DNA from 3 places in the Vibrio sp. JC009 genome. Region 3 is predicted to be linked to each of the others. Evidence: predicted binding sites of a transcription regulator. Region 3 holds the regulator's gene; each other region holds the start of a gene.
What was found. The regulator PurR, encoded in region 3, represses purine synthesis genes. The targets are predictions, from matches to a motif close to TNANGNAAACGTTTNCNTNA.
Positions count from the first base shown of each region.

Region 1: the regulator PurR is predicted to act here: its motif matches at 2,043-2,062, upstream of L3Q72_RS06495 (phosphoribosylaminoimidazolesuccinocarboxamide synthase).
Region 2: the regulator PurR is predicted to act here: its motif matches at 1,866-1,885, upstream of L3Q72_RS10925 (uracil-xanthine permease family protein).

Region 1 is NZ_CP092106.1:1,434,820-1,437,944, forward strand. It holds gene L3Q72_RS06490 (AMP-binding protein) at 1-747, opposite strand, end outside; gene L3Q72_RS06495 (phosphoribosylaminoimidazolesuccinocarboxamide synthase) at 846-1,946, opposite strand; gene L3Q72_RS06500 (hypothetical protein) at 2,206-2,619, opposite strand; gene L3Q72_RS06505 (hypothetical protein) at 2,970-3,125, opposite strand, start outside.
Region 2 is NZ_CP092106.1:2,458,443-2,461,567, forward strand. It holds gene L3Q72_RS10910 (M48 family metallopeptidase) at 1-70, shown strand, start outside; gene arsC (arsenate reductase (glutaredoxin)) at 91-441, shown strand; gene L3Q72_RS10920 (DUF2066 domain-containing protein) at 503-1,693, opposite strand; gene L3Q72_RS10925 (uracil-xanthine permease family protein) at 1,931-3,125, shown strand, end outside.
Region 3 is NZ_CP092106.1:1,994,438-1,997,562, reverse strand. It holds gene L3Q72_RS08890 (TfoX/Sxy family DNA transformation protein) at 1-496, opposite strand, end outside; cyclic di-GMP riboswitch class I at 615-722, opposite strand; gene purR (HTH-type transcriptional repressor PurR) at 847-1,851, opposite strand; gene torD (molecular chaperone TorD) at 2,075-2,722, opposite strand; gene torR (two-component system response regulator TorR) at 2,968-3,125, shown strand, end outside.

The DNA of each region.
Region 1 (3,125 bases), 560 kb from region 3:
AAGCAACTGAGACAGAGGTTTCGCTTCCTTCACCGTAATCAGCAGCTTTGCCTGGGCGTTTTTTAAAATACTGGCGTGGCGTTTCAGATGATCCTCTATCTGCTGCATTCGCGCTGGTGGATAGATAGGAATGGGAATCGCCCGCGCAAAGAGTATTCCGAAGAAACTAAAAAAATAGTCATTGCAGGTAGGCAGCATAATGGCAACGCGATCCCCTGGCTCCACGCCTTTATCTATTAAACCGGCTGCGACTTCTACAGCCTTGCTGTGCAGAGTTTTATAACTGATTTCATCCACTTTATCGGCATTTTGAAACACATAAAGGTGAGGGCGGTCAGGGTGTTTTTTTACATGCCAGCTAAGCAGCTCCTGGAGAGTCTTAACCTTAGTTGGGTGGCTTTCCACTGAGTCCAGCGTAACCTGGCTGATGGCGTTATCAATGGCATCAGGTTTAACGCTGGTGTCTGCCTGCAATAGGGCCTTGATCAGATCTCTGGGTGTTTCAATGGAGGTCAGCGTATGCTCAGGCAGCGAAGCTTTAAAATGGGCTTCAATACGAATCAACAGTTCAGCACGGGCAAGGCTGTCTAATCCCAGGTCATGATCCAGATTACTGTCCAGCCCTAATCCGCCGTTTTCAAGCGCGTCGGGATTGAGCTCTCTGGTTATATCACAAACGATCCGGACAACGGACTGAGCTGTCTCATTTGGAGAGGAGCTGATATTTTTGTTATCACTGGCTGACATGATGGAGCTACCTGAAAGAGGTTTACTTGATCCCTTATTGAAGTGTAGCTCAATAAAAAATCCCCCGGCATTTGCCAGGGGATTTTCAGCCGTGATTCTTAGATTAAATCGTATTCGTCTTTAAGAGTCTGGATAATTTCCTGCTTAGGGTTATCACTCAGATGAATTTTCTTACCTGTGATTTTCTCAGCAATGCCGGTATAGGTATCCGATACCATCTGCATCACTTCCAAAGGCAGTTCATTGTTTTCTGCCAGTGCCATACGCTCGTCCATTCTTTCCTTGTTCAGCAGAATGTCCGGATCCGGGAAGTGGTTTAGCAGGAACTGACGGAAGCCCTCTTTCGAGTTTTCAACAATATTGCCAGCTTGGTATTCAGCCTTGTCCCAGATACGAGATGAATCCGGTGTACCCACTTCATCCATATAGATAAGTTTTTCTTCACCCTTTGAGTTGGTGACATAACCAAACTCAAATTTAGTATCCACAAATATCTGACCAACATCATCCAGCGCTTTGCTGATCACACCAAAGCCTTCTTTCAGAAGTTTTTCATACAGAGCAATATCTTCAGCTTTAGAGATATTAAAAGCAGCAAAGTTATCTTCAATATTCTTGCGCGAGATATTTACATCATCCGCTTCAGGAACACCCGGAATCCCCTTCAGTATACCTTTAGTTGAAGGCGTCATTAGCAGATCGGTCAGTGGCTTATCTTTTTCCAGACCTTCAGGAAGCTGAATACCACAAAACTCTCTTTCACCTTTTTCATAAGCACGCCACATTGAACCTGTGATATAGCCACGACAGATAGCCTCAATCATGACCGGTTTGGCTTTTTGAACAATCCAGACAAAAGGGTGGGGGATGTCCAGAATATGGCTGTCAGCCAGACCATTTTCACGGAACAGTTTAAACCAGTGATTAGAAATCGCATTTAATGCAGCACCTTTACCCGGAACACCCTTCAGACCGCCTTCACCTTTCCAGATACAATCGAATGCAGAAATACGATCGCTTATCACCATAATTGCCAGCGGAGCATCCGGCGCTACATCGTAATTCTTTTCTTTAATCAGTCTCTTACTGTCTTCTTCCGTAAGCCAGTATACAGAGCGAACCTTTCCGCTGTGCACGGGTTTATCTGTCCGAATGGGTAAATCATCATTTACGGCAAGAACTTGATCTGCGAGATTCATAGAGACTTTCCTATCATTAATCCTGATATAACCGCGAGTTGCGTCACTCGCTAAAGATGTGCGAATGATACCAGAACTATTTAAAGCTGCCAGAGAAAAAGCAAACGTTTGCTTTTTCTCTGGAATTGCGGGTGCAATTTGACTGTAATTAGCGGTTAAATGGAGCTGATAGAGGGGGGAAGTATGCATAATACTTTAGCTTAGGTATGCATTCCCACACTGGAGTATGGGAACGAGATCCTAGCCTTTGTGTTGGCGATTAGTGACAAATGCTTCCGGCTAGACCAGGACCATTATTCAGGAAAAACACCTGACAGTTAGAAGTTGCAGCGCACTTCTGAATACGGGCTTTCGCGGTATAGTTTAACTGTCCGCTGGCAACAATAGCGCTTGCGGTTCTGGCCTTAATCGCTTTGATGACAATTTCCTCTTCTGTGGAAACAGCGGAAGGCTTCATATGAATGATGTTAGAACAGTTAATCTCATACTGAGACAGCTCAGCATATACAGGACGAGGACACTGGGCGGTAAATAGTATCCACTGTTTACGTTGGGAAAGCGCCGCCAACTGCTGATACATATCTGATTCATAGCGTGATACAACGGCCTGACCAGAAAGAATTGGGTTACTTGTGTACGAGCCTGAATGAATAGTTGTGTTTACCTGAAGCATAATACTGTTTTCCTGTACATACTGTATAAAAGAACAGTAATGTATATTTGTTCAGTTTGCAACCATTAATTTGCGTGTTTTCTATCCAAGTGTGATCTATAGCATTTGTATTACAGCAAGGTTGTATGGCAGCAAGAGGATTTAAAGGAGCCTTTGGTCAGTAGGCAGGTCCCCATAGCAGACTGTCCTTGCCAGGGATGGCAAGGTCAAGCCCCATGGATGGGTTTATGCGTGTCTGCTATGGGGACCTGCCTGCTGGCCGGCAGAGGTCAAGGTGACCATAAACTGAAGTCAATGAAGGGTAAAAACAAAAAGAGCCGCATATGCGACTCTTACTTAACTACTCTATATTATTTTCGGGAAGAGAGGATCTTCACAGCAGTATTCAGCCTTCTCATATCCTCATCACTGCCACCGGCGTCCGGATGATAAACCCGGCAAAGTTTCTTATATCTGGCTTTAAGCACCTTATCATCAGGCACATTTTTTGGCGTGAACCCAAGGAC
Region 2 (3,125 bases), 460 kb from region 3:
GCAGGCAAGGTACGACGCCCGGATTGATCAGCTCATGGTTCAGCGGGACAGATTTTTATCCCTACAATAACTAAATCTTAAGGAAAGCTTATGTCAGTCGTGATTTATCACAACCCAAGATGCTCAAAAAGCCGTCAGACACTGGCGCTGTTAGAAGAAAATGGCGTCACACCTGAAGTGGTAAAATATCTGGAAGATGTACCTTCTGCTGAGGATTTAAAAGCGTTGTTTCAGCAACTGGAGTTAGCTGAAGTCAGAAAGATGATGAGAACCAAAGAGGCGGTTTATAAAGAGCTGAATCTGGGCAATCCGGAGCTAAGCGATGAGCAACTGTTTCAGGCTATGGCAGAAAACCCTAAGCTGATTGAAAGGCCTATTGTGTTGGCGAAAGGAAAAGCCAGACTTGGCCGACCGCCGGAGCAGGTATTAGAGATACTGTAAAAGAAAAAAGCCGGACAAGCTCAACGACTGTCCGGCTTACTTAAAGCTAACCCACTTCAAATTATCTTAGCCACTCATATATCAGACTATTTTCTGATATTCCTGAGAGTTCACTGCCAGAAGAAAGGTCTGATTTCTCTTCTGCTGAAACAGTATTGGCTTCAGAGCTTCCCTCATAAGGCGTTATTCCGGTTTCCACATTGTCGGAAGGAACCACATCCAGCTGCGGAACGGCTTCGGTAAACTCACGGTCAATTTTTTTGATATCGCTGTTCTGAATCAGTTCATTTTCAAACTCAGCATCAGAAGCCAGCAGATTCACTCTGAAGGTAACACGCTGACCAACTACCTGAACCACTTCTACAAATGCAACACTCTGCATCTGCTTTAACTGCTTTTCTAAAACAAAGAAACTGTTGGCACTGCTGATACCGATAAAGTCAGCAAGGACAGATTCTGAAGACTCTCCCGTTCTTTTCACTGCACTTTTCTGAGCGTAGTAATTAGTGACCTCATCAATCACTTTTTCAAGCGCCTGAGCCGTCTGGCCCACTTGTGTTCCACTAACAGGCTGCAGTGATAACGAGGTCAGCATTTCAGGCTTTGAGTCGTAAAGCGACCAGCGTATACCATCTTTTGAACCCATTTTATGAACACGCAACACAAGCACGGCGTCAACCGGATAGCGTTTGGTGACATTACTAAGAGGTTCTAAGAAACCTCCCCAGAGATCCGTTGGCGCAATACCGGTCACATCTTCAAAGTCTCCAACGGGCACGGTAACCGGTAATCCACGCAGTGCGGCATAGTAACGAAGCTGATTGATAAACGGACTTTCAGACTGTTCCCAAAGAATCTCACGTCCGCGGCGGTTTTCTTCAACAACCCAGACGGCTAGATTTGCCCTTTCATCTGACCAGTATGGCAATTGCGCCTGAGTCAGTAGCGACTGAATCTGTGGCGGGTTAAAAACCATTTTCAGCGTAGGATTTCCTGATTGCTCACCATAGCCGATCTGTGAAAGATACTTTGAACTGCTTCTTAATGCTTTTTTAATTATCGCATTATCCGCCACATTTTTTTCGCCAGAGGCCCTGACAATGACATTTTTCAGACCCTCTGAACGAGCTTTGGTTTCGGCTTCAGCGTCGTTGGTATCCAGCATGACTTCCACGCTAAAAACATTTACTTTCGTAGTCGCCTGAACAGGAAAAACAAATAATCCCATTAACAATAAAGTGAAAAAGCGCATAGTGCCCCTAAAACTGTAAGTAGTCTGATAACTGTAACTCCTTAAATGGTAAACAACTCTGCATAGAGGGGCAAGGTAATTACCTTTGTCAGAGGAGAGAATTTGGCCTGAGTTCAATCTGTCTTATTTATGTTTTTGATAACTTTATCACAGTTTTTTTGATCTGAACCCCTAAAGCAAACGTTTGCTAAGTGATAGAATCCCGCGAATTTTGTTTAACACACAATGGAAACCATCATGACAAACGTAATTCAAGGCGCTCAAATGCTCTTCGTCGCATTTGGTGCATTGGTTCTTGTTCCTCTTCTTACAGGTCTTGATCCAAACGTTGCACTTTTCGGAGCCGGTGTCGGTACTCTTTTATTCCAATTTATCACCCGCCGCTCTGTTCCTATCTTTCTCGCTTCATCCTTCGCCTTTATTGCTCCTATTATGTACGGTGTCCAGACCTGGGGTATCGCAGGTACTATGGGTGGCCTGATGGCAGCTGGTGCGGTTTACGTGCTTATGGGTGCCGTTATTAAAGCGAAAGGTGTGGAGGTTATTCATAAACTTCTGCCACCGGTTGTTGTGGGTCCGGTTATCATTGTTATCGGCCTGGGTCTGGCTCCTGTCGCAGTTAATATGGCGCTGGGCAAAACCGGTGACGGTGCAGTTCAGCTTGTGGATGCGGACCTTGCTCTATGGATCTCCTGTGCATCACTGCTGACAGTAATCGCGATCAGCGTATTTGCTAAAGGTTTCCTTAAACTGCTTCCAATCGTTGGCGGTATCGCTGTTGGTTACACCATCAGCCTTGTTATGGGTATTGTGGACTTCACACCGGTTGCTCAGGCTTCATGGCTGGCTCTACCAAACTTCACCATGCCTGAATTTAACATCAACGCTATCCTGTTTATGATTCCGGTGGCGATTGCTCCGGCAGTTGAGCACGTTGGCGATATGCTGGCAATCTCTCAGGTAACGGGTAAAGACTACCTGAAGAAGCCTGGCCTGCACCGCACTATTATGGGTGACGGCGTGGCAACTATGGCTGCTTCTATGGTTGGTGCTCCGCCAAACACAACCTACAGTGAAGTAACAGGTGCGGTTATGCTGACAAAAGCATTTAACCCGGTAATCATGACCTGGGCAGCTGTCACAGCCATCGTTCTGGCTCTTGTTGGTAAGCTTGGCGCGATTCTTCAGACTATTCCGGTTCCGGTAATGGGCGGCATCATGATTCTGCTGTTCGGTTCTATCGCAACTGTTGGTCTGAACACACTAATCAAAAACAATGTCGACCTGCACAAGTCACGCAACCTGGCAATTGTTGCGGTAACTCTGGTATTTGGTATCGGTGGTATGGCTTTCGGTATCGGCGAATTCAGCCTTCAGGGTGTCAGCCTTTGCGGTATCGTAGCTATCCTGCTTAACCTTATCCTTCCGCATG
Region 3 (3,125 bases):
GTTCAAGGCTAACGGTTGAGTTTGTCTGTTTGATCGCTTTAAATGCGCCAACAGAGCCAGCTTGTCTTAGTTCGGCTACGGAATTAATCCCGGCCTTTTTTAGCATGCGTTCTGTGCCCAGACGCAGGTTTGGAAGGTCTTTCAGGCGGGTTGGTTTTTCCTCTGCCTGGTGTGCCTTTTCTTCCTTAGCGAGATTTAGGGCATGCTCAGCAATTTTCAGGATGTCGTTAGTGTCATCCCAAAAGTCCTGCGGAAGTGCGAAGTATTTTGTAACAACCGGGAATCCACGCTTCTTATAAACATAAGGCTTATAGCCAGCAGCTTTGAATTCTTCAATTGTAGAATCGTTTGAGCGAATATGAAGGGCATCATTTACGACAAGAGCAAACATCGTCTCATCAACAAAAATGCCAAATCCACCAAACATTGAACGTGATTTGACTTTACCAAAATGTTCGAAAAGTCTGAGTGAATCTTTTAATACTGGTTTATCCATGGTGCTTGTCTCGGGTTAAAAATTGCTTCAACCAATTTGTTTCCGAGAAAATTAGCAAATCTATGTGATCTGTTGTCAGAAAACGGTAAAACTCGCGTTTTCTGAATGCTAATTTGCTTTCGGCAACCCCGCTGCCTTTCTATTAAAATCAGTTGGTTAAACTAATTATAGGCTAAGGCCGGTGGCTTTGCGTCCCATTTTTTCAAATGGTTTGCCTTGGTCGTGACCTAATAAATATAGTAAAAAAATGAACAAAGATCACGCTATTTGATGGTTAACGTGATCTTTGTTCAAAAAAGATAGGTAATATTGGGTGAGATATTTAACAGAAACTCTTTTTATTTAACAACTCAGTTACGAACCAAAACACTCTTACGCGAGATTATTTCAGGGTGCATCTCAAAAATACGACGCTCATGCTCCTTGTTTTTGATTCTCTCCAGCAGAATTTCAAACGCGGTTTTACCTACACGGCGTTTTGGCTGGTGCACAGTCGTTAGCGGTGGAGAGTAGTAGGCTGCAAGGTCGATATTGTCATAACCGATCACAGAGATGTCTTCCGGAATGCGAATGCCTTTTTCCTGCAGGCGGCTCATCAGCCCTAGCGCCATAATATCGTTGAAACAGAAAACGGCTGTTGGTCTGTTTTCCATCGCCAGAATCTTATCAGCGGCTTCAACGGCAGTATCACACTCAAAGTTACCTTCAAGAATGTTCTTTTCGTTAAACTCAATATTAAACTCGTCAAGAGCGCGCTTATAACCCTGAATACGCTCAATGCAAAGCGTTCTGTCTCTGAAACCGCTCAGGCAGAAAATATTTTCGTGGCCCCGCTCTATCAGATATTTGGTCGCAAGGTAGCCACCCTCTTCTGAGTTATCGATAATCTTATCTGACAGTGATTCGCCATGGCCCCAGTCCATAATCACTTTAGGAATATCAGTCAGGCCTTCAATCATTTCCTGAAGCTCAGGAGTCAGGTCGCTACAGAGAACAAAAATGCCGTCAACGCGCTTTTCTGCCAGCATTCGGATGTAATCACGCTGTTTCTCGTAGATACCGCCGGTATTACACAGGATCAGCGTATAGCCCTGACGGTAGCAGTAGCTTTCAAAGCCATCGACAACTTCAGCAAGGAAAGGGTTAGTTGACTGAGTTACCAGCATGCCCACGGTACGGGTTGAGTTACACTTAAGGCTGCGTGCAACAGCACTTGGTGCGTAATTTAATTCTTTAACCGCTTCCATTACTTTTTGCTGGGTGGTTTCAGCAACAAAACGGGTTTTATTTATAACGTGGGATACAGTAGTGGTAGATACACCTGCCAGGCGTGCTACGTCTTTAATTGTGGCCATAAATTTGTCCTGTGTATGCTGCCAACATCAAATGGTTTGTGTTTATTATAGTATTATCAACAGTAGGTTGAGTTGTGATTAAAACACAAAAACCGCTATTAAAAGTGATAGCGGTTTGCAGCAAGATTCATATTTTATCGATTGCGGCCCCGATTTTAGACCTATTTGCTTCGGCAGACAACGCCCTAAACGGGCGTTTCTTCACAAATATACTTAATGGGTACTATTCACCGCCTAAGTATGTACAATCCAGTTTGCAGAAGTCCACAAGAAAGGCTGCGACGCTGGCATAAAAACCAAATTCATCAAACTTCTGGCACTTCTCGCTAAATTGAGGGAACCAGCTCAGCATATATTTTTCGATAAAGGCTTTTTGCTCAATAAGCGCGTCATTAATATGTTCCAGCTTTTCCAGCTCGTTGGAACGGATAATCATGTTGCCCAGGAAGTCTAATTCCAGAGCAATATGGTCAGCTGGCTCATTTAAGCCTTCCTGAATGGCGATGCCTTTTTTCTGCATCAGCTCGGCCATTTCCTGAGCGGGTTTATCGTTCAAAAGGCCAGAGTCACCGATATACAGTGAAGCATAAGGTAGTGCTCCGCCCTTATCTGATTTCAGGAACAGGTCACAAAAGTCAGCAGCAAGCTCTAGTTGTGCGTCTTCTCTGTCCTGCAGGCGGTTCAGTGCATCTGTCAGTCTGTCGACTGATGGTTTTAAGATCTCATTTTCACCAAGGCCGGATAAAAATGAACGTATTTCCGGTGTCTGATAAGCATCAAGCTCTTTTTGAGTTAGTTCTTTGGCAAAAAGGCTGGATAACCACCAATAAATTTCCGCTCTCTTTTCGTTAAACGCTTTTGTTTCTTCCATCACTGAATTCCTACCAAGTCTTATTAATATATTGATTATAAGTGTAAACAAAAAATATGAATAAAACTAACCACTAATATGAAAAAATGTGACACTTTATATTTAAAAATTAACGCAACTTCAGATACTTGCGTTGAGTCAATAAACAGTAATGTTTTTCACAGTTCCGGCAATATGAACTAGAATTGTTAATAGTTATGAATAGAATCCCATTAATAACTCTGGACTGAATGAAAGCGGTGATTATGAGCAGCCATGTATTAGTAGTAGAAGATGATATTGTGACCAGAAGCAAGCTTGTGGGTTACTTTCAGAATGAAGGTTACCAGGTAAGCGAAGCGGACAGCGGTGAACAGATGCGGGATGTACTGAGTGAAAATGAGGTAGATCTTGTGATGCTGGA